2 regions of the Arsenicicoccus sp. UBA6765 genome follow, and region 2 is predicted to be linked to the other one. Evidence: riboswitches for the same ligand, from Rfam matches in the RefSeq annotation. Region 2 holds a riboswitch; the other holds the start of a gene.
What was found. Region 2 has a riboswitch for thiamine pyrophosphate ahead of thiM (hydroxyethylthiazole kinase). Riboswitches for the same ligand answer to the same signal wherever they lie in the genome.

Region 1: another riboswitch for thiamine pyrophosphate. It lies ahead of B4K29_RS12220 (ECF transporter S component); the one in region 2 lies ahead of thiM (hydroxyethylthiazole kinase).

What each region holds. Positions count from the first base shown of each region.
Region 1 is NZ_DKGR01000044.1:33,653-39,824, forward strand. Features, by position in the region: gene B4K29_RS12205 (FtsX-like permease family protein) at 1-1,024, shown strand, start outside; gene B4K29_RS12210 (hypothetical protein) at 1,074-1,586, shown strand; gene B4K29_RS12215 (DUF4235 domain-containing protein) at 1,724-2,038, opposite strand; TPP riboswitch at 2,077-2,182, shown strand; gene B4K29_RS12220 (ECF transporter S component) at 2,230-2,895, shown strand; gene B4K29_RS12225 (ATP-binding cassette domain-containing protein) at 2,876-5,116, shown strand; gene B4K29_RS12230 (hypothetical protein) at 5,309-6,172, opposite strand, start outside; gene B4K29_RS12235 (signal peptidase I) at 6,172-6,172, opposite strand, start outside.
Region 2 is NZ_DKGR01000033.1:82,658-88,829, forward strand. Features, by position in the region: gene B4K29_RS09445 (SDR family NAD(P)-dependent oxidoreductase) at 1-539, opposite strand, end outside; gene B4K29_RS09450 (exodeoxyribonuclease III) at 588-1,382, shown strand; gene B4K29_RS09455 (hypothetical protein) at 1,405-1,851, opposite strand; TPP riboswitch at 2,001-2,099, shown strand; gene thiM (hydroxyethylthiazole kinase) at 2,089-2,913, shown strand; gene thiE (thiamine phosphate synthase) at 2,910-3,632, shown strand; gene thiD (bifunctional hydroxymethylpyrimidine kinase/phosphomethylpyrimidine kinase) at 3,629-4,450, shown strand; gene tenA (thiaminase II) at 4,454-5,101, shown strand; partial or broken gene B4K29_RS09480 (alanine/glycine:cation symporter family protein) at 5,197-6,172, shown strand, end outside.

The DNA.
Region 1 (6,172 bases), on a different contig from region 2:
GACAGGGGTGCGCTCGGCCACCGACGCGCTCGACAAGCAGACCCCCGTGGACGCCCTCGTGCAGGCGCCGCAGGGCCTGGCGCAGCGTGACCTCGACACCCTGCGGCGCAGCAGCGTCGTCGGTGCGGCCACCCTCGTCGTCGACGCCCCGGCCACGCTGACCCACGGCGGACGGCCGGTGCACGTCGGCCAGAGCGGTGGGCAGAGCGACGGTCAGGCCGGCGGATCGAGCGGCGGGCAGACCACCGTCACCGGCGCCGACGACGCGGCGGTGCAGGTCTCGCGCCGGCCGCAGCTCTTTGCCGGGCTCGACGACCACACCGTGCTCCTGCCGGCGAGCTCCGGCCTGCGGACCGGCGACACCGTGACCCTCGCCCACGGCGCGACGCGGCTCGACCTGCGCGCCGACGTCAGCGCGGACCATGCGGACGCACCGGTCGTCACGGCGGCCACCGTGCGGCGCCTCGACCCCCAGGCCAAGGGGTCCGCGTGGATCAGGTTCGCCGAGGTCAAGGACGCGGCCACCGCGTCGGAGCAGCTCGCCCAGGACGCCGTCGCCATCCAGGGCGCCCAGGTCCAGGGGGTCGCCACCCAGCGCGCCGAGATGGAGCGGATCATGGACGTCGTCCTGCTCGTCGTCACCGGCCTGCTCGGCATCGCCGTGCTGGTCGCGCTGGTCGGCATCGGCAACACCCTCGGCCTCTCGGTGCTCGAGCGCACCCAGGAGTCCGGCCTGCTGCGCGCCCTCGGCCTCACGCGCCGCCAGCTGCGCAGCACGCTCGGGCTCGAGGCGCTGACGCTGGCGGGCGTGGGCACGATCGTGGGGCTCGCGCTGGGGGTGGCCTACGGCCTCGGCGGGGCCTACGCGCTCTTCGGCAGCGAGATGACCATCACCACCGAGATCCCTTGGGCGCGGCTGGGGCTCGTCGCCGCAGTGGCGCTCGCCGCGGGGTGGCTGGCGTCCGTCATACCGGCTCGTCGGGCCGCGCGGGTGAGCCCGTCCGCGGCGCTGGCCACCGACTGACACGCGGCTCCCAGGCCCCGGGCCTAGGCTGGCAGGAAGGAGGGACGAGATGGGTCGGGTCGAGCGCGAGGTCTACGCCGCGGCCACGTCACCGCGCCACGTGCGCGCGCTGACGGTCGGTGCCGGCACGCTGCTCGCCGCCCTCCCGCTGCCGGCGCCGCTACGCGCGGGCCTCGGGATCGCGGGCTACCTCGGCGGACTCGCCCTGCCGGCCGACCACGTCCCGACCGACGAGCCCGACCACCTGTGGCACCTGCGCCGCCAGGTCGGGGCGGTCGGCGACTGGCTCGACGACCGCCGGGGAGCGCTCGGCTGGGACGTCGAGACCTGGCTCGACCGGGTGCTGGCGCGGGCGCGCGGCGTGCTCGACGACCCGAGGCTGGTCACCGACCCCGAGCGGCTGGCGGGCCTGTCCCGGCTCCTGCTCGTCGAGCTGCCCGAGGTGCTGCGCGACGGCGACGACGTGGCGCTCGAGCCCGACCCGACCCGGCGCCGGCTGCGGGTGGCGCTGCGGCTGGACCAGCTCGACCGGCGGCTGGCGGCCCTGCGCACCCCCGCCTGATCGCCGCCACGTACCCCAGGCCCGAGGCCGCCACGCACCCAGGCCCGCAGACCCCCAGGCCCGTCATACCGCCCAGCAGCAGCGAGTCGCCCCGACCGATGGACCGGTCGGGGCGACTCGCGTGACGGACGGGGTGATCAGGCCTTGTTGGTGCGGGCGTCGATCTGCGCCTGCAGGTCGACGTCACCGATGTCGTTGCTCTGGCGCTTGACCGCGGAGACGAACCCCTTGGCCGCCTGACGCTGCGCCACCAGGCGCGCGATGCCGATCACGAGACCGGAGAACGCCGCGAAGGCCAGCGCTTCCTTCCAGTCCACGTCGGGGTTGGTGGGGTCGGAGGGGGCCTCCTTGCCCGTGGCCTTCTGCCAGCCCGAGTTGACGATCTTGTTGGCCACCATGCCGGCCAGCATGGCGGCGCCGGTGCCAATGAGCTTCCACACGTTAGGTCCCATGCGTTGAGTCTCACACGATCTTCGCGGTAGCGTCACGTTTCACACGACAGGGGAGCGCAGATCGCGCTGAGAGTGCGGGCGACCGCAGACCCTCCGCACCTGATCCGGTTAGCACCGGCGCTAGGGAGTCGGATTCTCGAGGCGACCCGAGGGGTCACCTTCCCTCTTGGTGACCGACCAGGAGATCTCGTATGCCGAACACCACCGGCTCCGCCGCCACCGCGCGGCCGGGCCAGCACGCACGACCGTCCGCGCTCGCCACGGGGGCCCTCATGTCATGGCGAGGCATCGACCTCGTCCTCGGCGCCGTCCTCGCCGTCGCGCTGGGCGTCGCCTTCTGGGGGTGGGACAGCACCCTCTACCACGTCGTCGAGGCGGCCGCCGTCGGCTATGCCCCGATCGGCTCGCTCGCGCTCGGCGTGTGGGTGCTCCCCGCCGTGGCCGGCGCGCTGCTGATCCGGCGTCCCGGCGCGGCCCTCTACGTCGAGCTGATCGCCGCGAGCGTGGAGACGCTGCTCGGCAGCAAGTGGGGCTGGCTCGTGATGCTGTCCGGGCTGCTGCAGGCGCTCGGGGTGGAGCTGGCGATGTGGCTGTGGCGCTGGCGGCGGTTCGACATGGTGGCCGCGGTGCTGGGCGGCGTGCTCGGTGCCGTCCTGGAGATCTGCCTCTACGAGTGGTGGCAGTACGTCCCGCAGCTCGCCTGGATCCACAAGCTCGTCTACCTCGGCTTCGGCATGGTCTCGTGCGCGCTGATCGCCGGGCTCGGGGGCGCCGCGCTGGTGCGCGCGCTGGCCCGGGCCGGCGTGGTCGACGCCTTCCCGGCGGGCCGCGAGGCGCGTGAGTCCCACGGCCGCTGACGCCTCCCTCGAGCGTGGTCTCGACCTCGACGAGGGTCCGAGGGGGGCTCTCGTCGAGGTCGACGACCTCACCTGGCTCCCGTATGGCGCCGCCCGCCCGGTCCTCGACGCGGTGTCGCTGCGCGTGGCGCCGGGGGAGCGGGTGCTGCTCGCGGGCGCCAGCGGGTCCGGCAAGTCGACCCTGCTCCGGGCGCTGGCCGGCGTGCTCGCCGACACGGGTGGCGGTGACCAGACGGGGCAGGTGCGGGTGTCGCGGCAGGTGGGCCTGCTCCTGCAGGATCCCGACGACGCGGTGGTCGCGCGGACCGTGGGGCGCGACGTGGCCTTCGGCCCCGAGAACGCCGGCGTGCCACGCGGGCCGCTGTGGGAGCGGGTGCGGGCGGCGCTGGACTCCGTGTCCTTCCCGTATGCCGTGGACCGCGAGACGCGCGCCCTGTCCGGCGGCGAGACCCAGCGTCTCGCGCTCGCGGGCGTGCTCGCCCTCGACCCGGGCCTCGTGCTGCTCGACGAGCCGTGCTCGATGCTCGACCCCGAGGCCGCGGAGGCGGTCCGGTCGGCGGTGGCCCTGGCCGTCGCCGAGGTGGGGGCCACCCTGGTGGTCGTCGAGCACCAGCTCGCGCACTGGGTGGACGTCTGCGACCGGCTCGTCGTGCTGGGCGACGGCGGTCGGGTGGTGGCGGACGGCCCGATGACGTCGACGCTGGCCGCCGAGGGGGAGCGGCTGGCGGAGCTGGGCCTGTGGGTGCCGGGGGCGCCGCCGCCGGCGTCGATGGAGGTGGCGACCGGGCTGGTGACGCCGGTCCGGCCGGGCGGGGTGACGGCGTCGATCGACGCGGTGCTGCGCCAGGTGCAGCCGGGGCTGGCCTCCTGGCAGGCGGTGCACCCGCCGCAGCTCGTGCTGCGGGACGTGGCTCTGGAGGCCTCGCCGGGGGAGGCGGTGGCCGTCACCGGTCACTCGGGCGCCGGCAAGTCCACGCTGGTGGCCTGCGCCGCCGGGCTGCTCGAGCCGACGTCCGGCACGGTGCGGCTGGGGGCCGGCGACCGCGAGGCGCCGCATGGCTGGCGGGCTGCGGAGCTCGCCGCAGCGGTCGGGTGGGTGCCCCAACGACCCGAGCTGCCGATCACCGCCCGGACCGTCGTCGACGAGGTGATGCTGACCGGTCGGGCGCTCGGCCAGGACGAGGACGCCCTCGCAGCCCGGGCCGGGGCGCTGCTCGAGGTGCTCGGCCTCGGCGACCGCCGCGACGCCGACCCGCACACCCTCTCGGGGGGCGAGCAGCGACGCCTCTCGCTCGCCGCCGCCCTCGCCCACGGCCCGTCCGTGCTCCTGCTCGACGAGCCCACCGTCGGCCAGGACCGCCACACGTGGGCCGCCGTCACCGGGGTCGTCGAGGCGGCCCGCGCCGCAGGGACGACCGTGGTGGTGTCCACGCACGACCGCAGCCTGGCGTCGCGCTGCACCCGCGAGCTCGTGCTCGCGAGGCCGCAGGCCGGCGCAGAGCCGGTGCGCCGTCGTGCGCAGGGGCTGGCGGCATACGCCTCGGCCCTGCCGCTGATGCTGGTGAGCCTGGTGGCGATGGTGGTCGGGTTGGTCGTGCCCACGGTGCCGGCGGGGCTGGGTCTGCTCGGGGCCGAGCTGGCGCTGCTCCTCGTGCTGTGCGGGGTGCGCTGGCCGCAGCCGGTGCTGCGGCTCACCCCGGTGGCGATCGGCGCGGCCTCGTTGTGGTGGTCCAACTGGTGGTGGGCCGAGACGCGTGATCCCGTCGCGGCGCTGCTGCCCGCGCTGCGCATGACGTCGGCGGCGCTGCCCGGCGTGGTGCTGGCGGGCTACCTCGAGCCGTTCTCGCTGGGGGACCAGCTCGGGCAGCGACTGCGGCTGCCGGCACGTCCGGTGGTGGCGGCGGTGGTGGCGCTGCAGAGGTTCGACCAGCTGCGGTCGACCTTTGGCGACCTGCGCGCGGTGCGCCGGGCGCGTGGTGTCCTGGGGCGGGGGGTCAAGGACGCGGTCGTGCTGACCTTTGCCCTGCTGGTGCAGGCGTTGCGGCAGGCGGGGCGGCTCGCGGTGGCGATGGAGGCGCGGGGCTACTCGTCGCCCGTGGTGCGGTCGGGGCGGCGCACGTGGGCGGAGCCCGCGCGGTGGGGCCGGACGGACCTGTGGGTCGTGGTGTGCGCCGTGACGCTCGCCGCCGCGGCGGCTGTGGGGCACCTTCTGGGGAGGTAATGGATCCCTAGTCCTGGTGACGGGTCTCGACTACTCTGGGTAACGCCTAGTGGGTATCAGCAACGTCATCCGTGACGCCCCCACGGCCAGCGGGTCGGGCTCCCGAGGGGGGAGTCCGGCCCGCCTCGGCGTCCGCCGCCGAGTGGTCAGTTCTGGCCACGGGTAGGTGCTTGGCATCTGACCAGTGGGCGGTCAGGGAGTCGGTATCTGACCAGTGGGTGGAAGGGGTGTGCCGGACGCGGTGTCGTCTTCGTCCTCGCGCCGTCGTCGGGCCAGGGCGATCAGCAGCATGCCGACGCCCACGGCTGTGCCACCCGCGGCGAGAAGCACGATCACGTCGGCCCCCGTGTGCGCCAGGGCTCCGGAGAGCGGCCCCGAGGACACGCCGAACGCGTCCCCGCGGGGCACCGAGCCGTCACTGCCACCTGTCTGACCCACGTCTGCGCCAGTCACGTCGGTGCTCGGCGGAGCGAGATCGGCCGGCGTCATCGCCATCGACACCCTGATCGGATCCGTCCACGTGCGATTTTCGGCCAGCGTCCGGTCGACATCGCCGACGGCGCCCGCCAGGAGCGCGGCAACCTCCACGCGGACGACCTGGCCCGGGCGGACGGCGCCCGTGGTCAGATCTCCTCCCCTCGCGGCGAGGCTGGCGGCGGTCGGCGAGGTCTCGGTTGGCGTGGCGGCGCCGCCGATGCCGGCGGCCAGGTGCAGCACCTCGGCGAGCGGGTCGGAGACGGCGTCGCTGCCAGGAACGGCCCCGATCGTCAGCATGGCGGTGTCGGGGGAGGCATTCTTGACGTACAAGGCTCCGCCGACTGTCCGGCCCGGGACCAGGCGCTGGCCCGCGTGGAAGATGCCCGTGTCCAGAGTGGGCTCCCACGGTCCGGTCGGGCTGGTCGACACCAGGAGGTAACCCAGGGTCGGGTCGGCGGCCACGGCTGCGGCCGGCTGCGGCATACGAGCTGCGGCCTGGGCGACGCCGGGAGAGGCGAGGGGGGACCCGAGGGCGACGGCGAGCACGGCCGCGGCGGCGGGGCGCGCGAGTCGTCGGCT
Region 2 (6,172 bases):
AAGCCCGGGCACAGCGCCGTGGCGGTGACCCCGGTGCCCTGCAGCTCGTTGGCCAGGCCCTCGGTGAAGGTCGTGCACCACGCCTTGGCGGCGGAGTAGGTCCCCATCTGCACGAACGACGCCACCGACGAGACGTTGACGACGGCCCCGCGCCCCCGCTCGCGCATCGCCAGCGCCGCGGCCTGCGACACGACGAGCACCGCGCGGGTGTGGATCATCAGGTGATGCTCCTCCCGCTCGATCGGGGTGCGCAGGAAGTCGGTCTTGAGGCCGTAGCCGGCGTTGTTGACGACGAGGTCGACAGGCCGTGCCTGGTCGGCGACCCGGTCGGCCACCCGCTGCAGCTGGTCGCGCTCGGCGACGTCCGCGACGAGGATCTCGCAGCTCGTGCCGTGCAGGTCCCGCAGGTCGTCGGCGACCTCCTGCAGCCGGTCGCGGTTGCGGGCGACCAGGACGAGGTCGTGGCCGCGGCAGGCCAGCTCACGGACGAAGGCCAGGCCGATGCCGGCGGACGCGCCGGTGACGAGTGCGGTTGCCATGAGCGACAGCGTAGAGGCTCGGCCAGGCGCCTCCGGTAGGTTGGCGAGGTGCGCATCGCAACCTGGAACGTCAACAGCATCCGGACCCGCGTCGACCGCGTCGTCGCCTTCCTCGAGCGCCACGACGTGGACGTGCTGGCCATGCAGGAGACCAAGTGCAAGGACGCGCAGTTCCCGATGCTGCCGTTCGAGCAGGCGGGCTACGAGGTCGCCCACCACGGCCTCAACCAGTGGAACGGCGTCGCCATCGCCTCTCGCGTCGGGCTCTCCGACGTGCAGGTCGGCTTCGAGCACATGCCGACCTACGGCGAGCCGGAGTCGGTCGCCGAGGCGCGGGCGCTCGGAGCGACGTGCGACGGGGTGCGCGTCTGGTCGCTCTACGTCCCCAACGGACGCGAGCTCGGGCACCCCCACTACGCCTACAAGCTCGACTGGCTCGCCCGGCTCAGGGCGGACGGCGAGCGCTGGCTCGCCGAGGACCCCGCGGCCCAGGTCGCGCTCATGGGTGACTGGAACGTCGCCCCGCAGGACGAGGACGTCTGGGACATGGCCTTCTTCGAGGGCAAGACGCACGTCTCGGTCCCGGAGCGCGAGGCCTTCGCGGCCGTGGTGGCCGCGGGCTTCGCCGACGTGGTCCGGCCCTACACGTCCGAGCCCCGCACCTACACCTACTGGGACTACACCCAGCTGCGCTTCCCCAAGAAGCAGGGCATGCGCATCGACTTCTGCCTGGCGAGCCCCGCGCTCGCGAGCCGGGTGACCGGCGCGTCCATCGACCGCGAGGAGCGCAAGGGCAAGGGCGCGAGCGACCACGCCCCGGTGATCGTCGACCTCGACGCCTAGGGGTATCGCCCCGGGCAGCGCCTCAGGCGACGAGCTCCAGCCTGGGGAGCAGGTCCACGCCGTGGGTGCCGACGACGAAGCACCCCAGGTCGATCACCCCTTTCTCCTGCCAGCACCTTTGGGCGACCTCCTGCCACGCGCGATCGGCGGCGATCGCGTGCGCCGGCCCGGGCCGCACGAGCAGGGTGGCGACCGTCGCATGCTCACCCACCACCTCGGCGACCGCCTCGAGGAGCACTCGCACGTGGGCGGGATCGCAGGGGGACGGCAGGTCCCGGAAGGACATGGGGGCGACGAGATGCCCGTTGAGGTCGCCGATCAGGACGGCGACGTCGTGGTCGCGCGGCCCGGGCGGCGGCATCGTGGCCTGGATGGCTCGCCGCAGATGGGTGACGTCGCGCATCGAACGTCCCTCGAGCATCTCGTCGAGCGTGAGCGGGATGCCAGCGGTGGTGGGTGTGGTGTCCATGCAGCGATCGTCACGAGCCGCGGACCCCGGCACCACCCCCTGCCCTCGGCCTGTGGACGACGACGCGGATCCACGCGTCGACGGCCGGGCCTGTGGACAACGGCCCGTCGGGTCCCCTGGCCCACACGTCGACCGCGTCCGTTAAGGTGCGAGGAGACGCGGGGTGCCTGGCCGTCGGCCGGGCTGAGATCACACCCGTCGCACCTGATCTAGGTCGTGCTAGCGAAGGGACGTCGTATGACGGACGCATCCGTGGACCCGGTGACCGCAGTCACCCCCGACGGGGTGGCCGAGGCGCTCGCCCGGCTCAGGGCCACCACGCCGCTGGTCCAGAGCCTCACCAACATCGTCGTGGCGCAGTGGACGGCCAACGTCCTGCTGGCCGCCGGCGCCGCCCCCGCCATGGTGGACAACCCCCACGAGGCGGAGGCCTTCGCCCGGGTCGCGGGCGGCGTGCTGGTCAACACCGGGACGCCGTACGACGACACGACGGCCGCCATGCGGGCCGCCGTCACGGGCGCGCGGGCCACCGGCACGCCCTGGGTGCTCGACCCGGTCGCCGCGGGCGGCCTGGCCTGGCGCACCGAGGTCGCGGTCTCGCTCATGGACCTGCACCCGCCGACGATCGTGCGCGGCAACGCCTCCGAGATCGCGGGGCTGCTGGGCGGCATCGGTGGCCGTGGGGTCGACAGCGCCGACTCGCCCGAGGAGGTCCTCGACCGCGCCCGCGAGCTCGCCACCTCACGCAGCACCGTCGTCGCGGTCAGCGGCGCCGTCGACCACCTCACGGACGGCGAGCGCCTGGTCCGGGTGCACAACGGCGACCCCGTGATGACCAAGGTCACCGGGGTGGGCTGCGCCCTCGGCGCCCTGATGGCGGGCTTCGCGGCCGTGTGCGACGACGCCCTGCTCGCCGCCACCAGCGCGACGGCGCTGCTGACGGTGGCCGCCGAGCGCGCCGCCCGCGCTGCTCGGGGACCCGGCAGCTTCGCGGTGGGGCTCCTCGACGAGCTGAGCCTGGTCACCCCCGACGAGCTTGCCTCCGGCCTGGTGCTCTCGTGACCGGCCCCCTTCGGTCCGTCCTCGAGGGACGCGACCTGGACCTCACGCTCTACCTCGTCACCGACACGGCCATGTGCGGCGGCGACGACCAGGTCGCGCGGGTCGCCCGCGCCGCCGTCGACGGCGGCGCGACCCTCGTGCAGGTGCGCGACCCCCGGGCCGACGACGAGCGGATCCTGCGCCTGACGCGGTCGGTGATCCGGGCGCTCGAGGGCACCGGCGTCCCCGTCGTCATCAACGACCGGGTCGACCTCGTCGAGGCGGCCGGCGCCGCGGGCGCCCACATCGGCCAGAGCGACCTGTCCCCCGAGCGGGCGCGCGAGCTCCTCGGTCCCGACCGCCTCCTCGGGCTCTCCTGCCAGACCCTCGCCCACGTCGAGGCGGCCCGGGCCCTGCCCGAGGGCACCGTCGACTACCTCGGCCTGGGACCGGTGTGGGAGCAGGCCACCAAGCCCGACGCCGCGACCCCCGCCGGCCCTGAGGGCATCGCGGCGCTCGTGGCCGCCAGCCCCTGGCCGACGGTCGCCATCGGCGGCATCGACGCGTCGCGCATCGGCCTGCTCCCGGCCACCGGCGTCGATGGAGCCGCCGTCGTCAGCGCCGTCTGCGCCGCGGCCGACCCCCGCGAGGCGACGGCCACGCTGCTGGCCCGGTGGCGCGAGGCGGCGGAGCGGCATACGGCCCAGGCACCCGACCGACCTCGGGGAGAGGCGCGATGACCGCCCCGCCCAAAGTCCTCTCCATCGCCGGCAGCGACCCCTCGGGCGGCGCCGGCATCCAGGCCGACCTCAAGACCTTCTCCGCGCTCGGCGCCTACGGCATGTGCGTCATGACGGCGCTCACCGCGCAGTCCACCCAGGGCGTGACCGGGGTGCACGCCGTGCCCGCCGACTTCGTCACCGCCCAGCTGGAGACGCTGCTCGCCGACATCACCCCTGACGCCGTCAAGATCGGCATGCTCGCCGACGCCGAGGTCACCGCGGCCGTCGGCCGGGTGCTGCACCGGCTGCGCGCCGAGGAGACGGACGAGACACCGATCGTGCTCGACCCCGTCATGGTGGCGACCAGCGGCGACCGGCTGCTCGACGAGTCCGCCGTCGCGGCCGTGCGCGAGCTCGTCCCGCTCGCGAGCATCATCACCCCCAACCTGCCCGAGGCCGCGGTGCTCCTCGACACCGAGCCCGCCGGCAGCGTCGACGAGATGGTCGACCAGGCGCGGGCGCTCGTGGCGGCCGGAGCACGCCGCGCCTACGTCAAGGGCGGTCACCACACGGGCACCGAGCTGGCCACCGACGTGCTCGCCGACCCCCGTGGCCAGGTGCTGATCACGGCCGAGTGGGTGGCCACCCGGCACACGCACGGGACGGGGTGCACCCTGTCCTCCGCCCTGGCGGCCCTGCGGCCCCGGCGCCCCGACTGGGAGACGACCTGCCGCGACGCCAAGGCCTGGCTCACCGGGGCGCTGCGGCACGCCGACGAGCTGCAGGTCGGGCACGGGCACGGCCCGGTCCACCACTTCCACGACGTCTGGAGCTGACCGATGACCTTCACCACCGATGCCTGGGCGCGCACCGCCGACGTCCGGTCCGCGATCGACGCCCTACCGTTCGTGCAGGGCCTGGCCGACGGCACGCTCGACCGCGAGCGCTTCACCTACTACATGGCGCAGGACGCGCTCTACCTCGCGGACTACGGCCGGGTGCTCGCGACCCTCGCGGGGCAGGCCACCGACCCCGACGAGATGCTGTTCTGGGCGGAGTCGGCCCGCACCACGGTCGTCGTCGAGCGGGAGCTGCACGGCGCGCACGTCGCCGACCTCGCGGCCGCGCGCCGCTCCCCCAGCTGCCTGGCCTACACGTCCTACCTCTCGTCGCTGACCACCCAGGGCTCGTATGCCGCGGCCGCAGCCGGCGTGCTGCCCTGCTTCTGGATCTACCAGGACGTGGGCGACCACCTGCTGAGCCAGGCCGGCTCCCTCGACGCCCACACCTACGGCGACTGGATCGGGATGTACTCCGACGAGGAGTTCGCCGCCTCGGTGGGCCGCGCCAAGGCGATCGTCGACCGGTGCGCCGAGGGCGCCGACGACGCCACCGTGGAGCGGATGCACGAGGCGTACTCCACGGCGGCGCGCTACGAGTGGATGTTCTGGGACGCCGCCTGGCGCCGGGAGACCTGGCCCGTGTGACCCGGGTCGCACATTCGGGGCACTGCATAGGCATACGCACCGGAGTAGCCTGAGCTCGGACCTCGACGCACCACCCCATCCAGGAGCTGAACCCCGTGGACCCGCTCAAGCTCAACGAGACCATCAACAGCTTCGTGTGGGGGCCGGTGATGCTGGTCGCCCTCGTCGGCACCGGCGTCTACCTCACGGTCCGCACCCACGTTTTCCAGGTGCGCAAGTTCGCCTACACGATGCGCATGACCATCGGGAGCGTGATCGGGCGCAGGGCCAAGGGGGCCGACGACACCAACATCAGCGGCTTCCAGGCCGTCTCCACCGCCCTGGCCAGCACCGTGGGCACCGGCAACATCGTCGGCGTCGCCACCGCCATCACGGTCGGCGGGCCCGGCGCGGTCTTCTGGATGTGGGTCAGCGCCTTCTTCGGCATGATGACCAAGTACGGCGAGATCGTCCTCGCGTTGAAGTACCGCGAAACCAACGCCGAGGGGCAGTACGTCGGCGGCCCGATGTATTACATCAAGAACGGTCTCAAGCAGCCCTGGCTGGCCTACGTCTTCGCGATCTTCGCCACCCTCGCGACCTTCGGCATCGGCAACATGACTCAGGCCAACTCGATCGCCGCCGCCATGGAGAGCAGCTTCGGTCTCAGCCCGGTCGTGGTCGGCATCGTGCTCATGGCCTTGACCGCCATCGTGATCCTCGGCGGCATCAAGACCATCGCCCGGGTCACCGAGAAGCTCGTCCCCTTCATGGCCGTCTTCTACGTCCTGCTCTCCCTCGTCATCCTCGTCCTCAACGCCGGCCAGCTGCTGCCCATGCTGGCGCTCGTCGTCGAGGCGGCGTTCAACCCGCAGTCCGCACTGGGGGGAGCCACCGGCTTCACCATCGCCAAGGCGATCCAGATGGGCATCGCCCGTGGCGTCTTCTCCAACGAGGCCGGCCTGGGCTCCGCGCCCATCGCCCATGCCGCCTCGAACACCAAGGAACCCGTGGCGCAGGGCCTGTGGGGCATCTTCGAGGTCTTCGTCGACACCATCGTCATCTGCACGATGACCGCCTTGGTCATCCTCA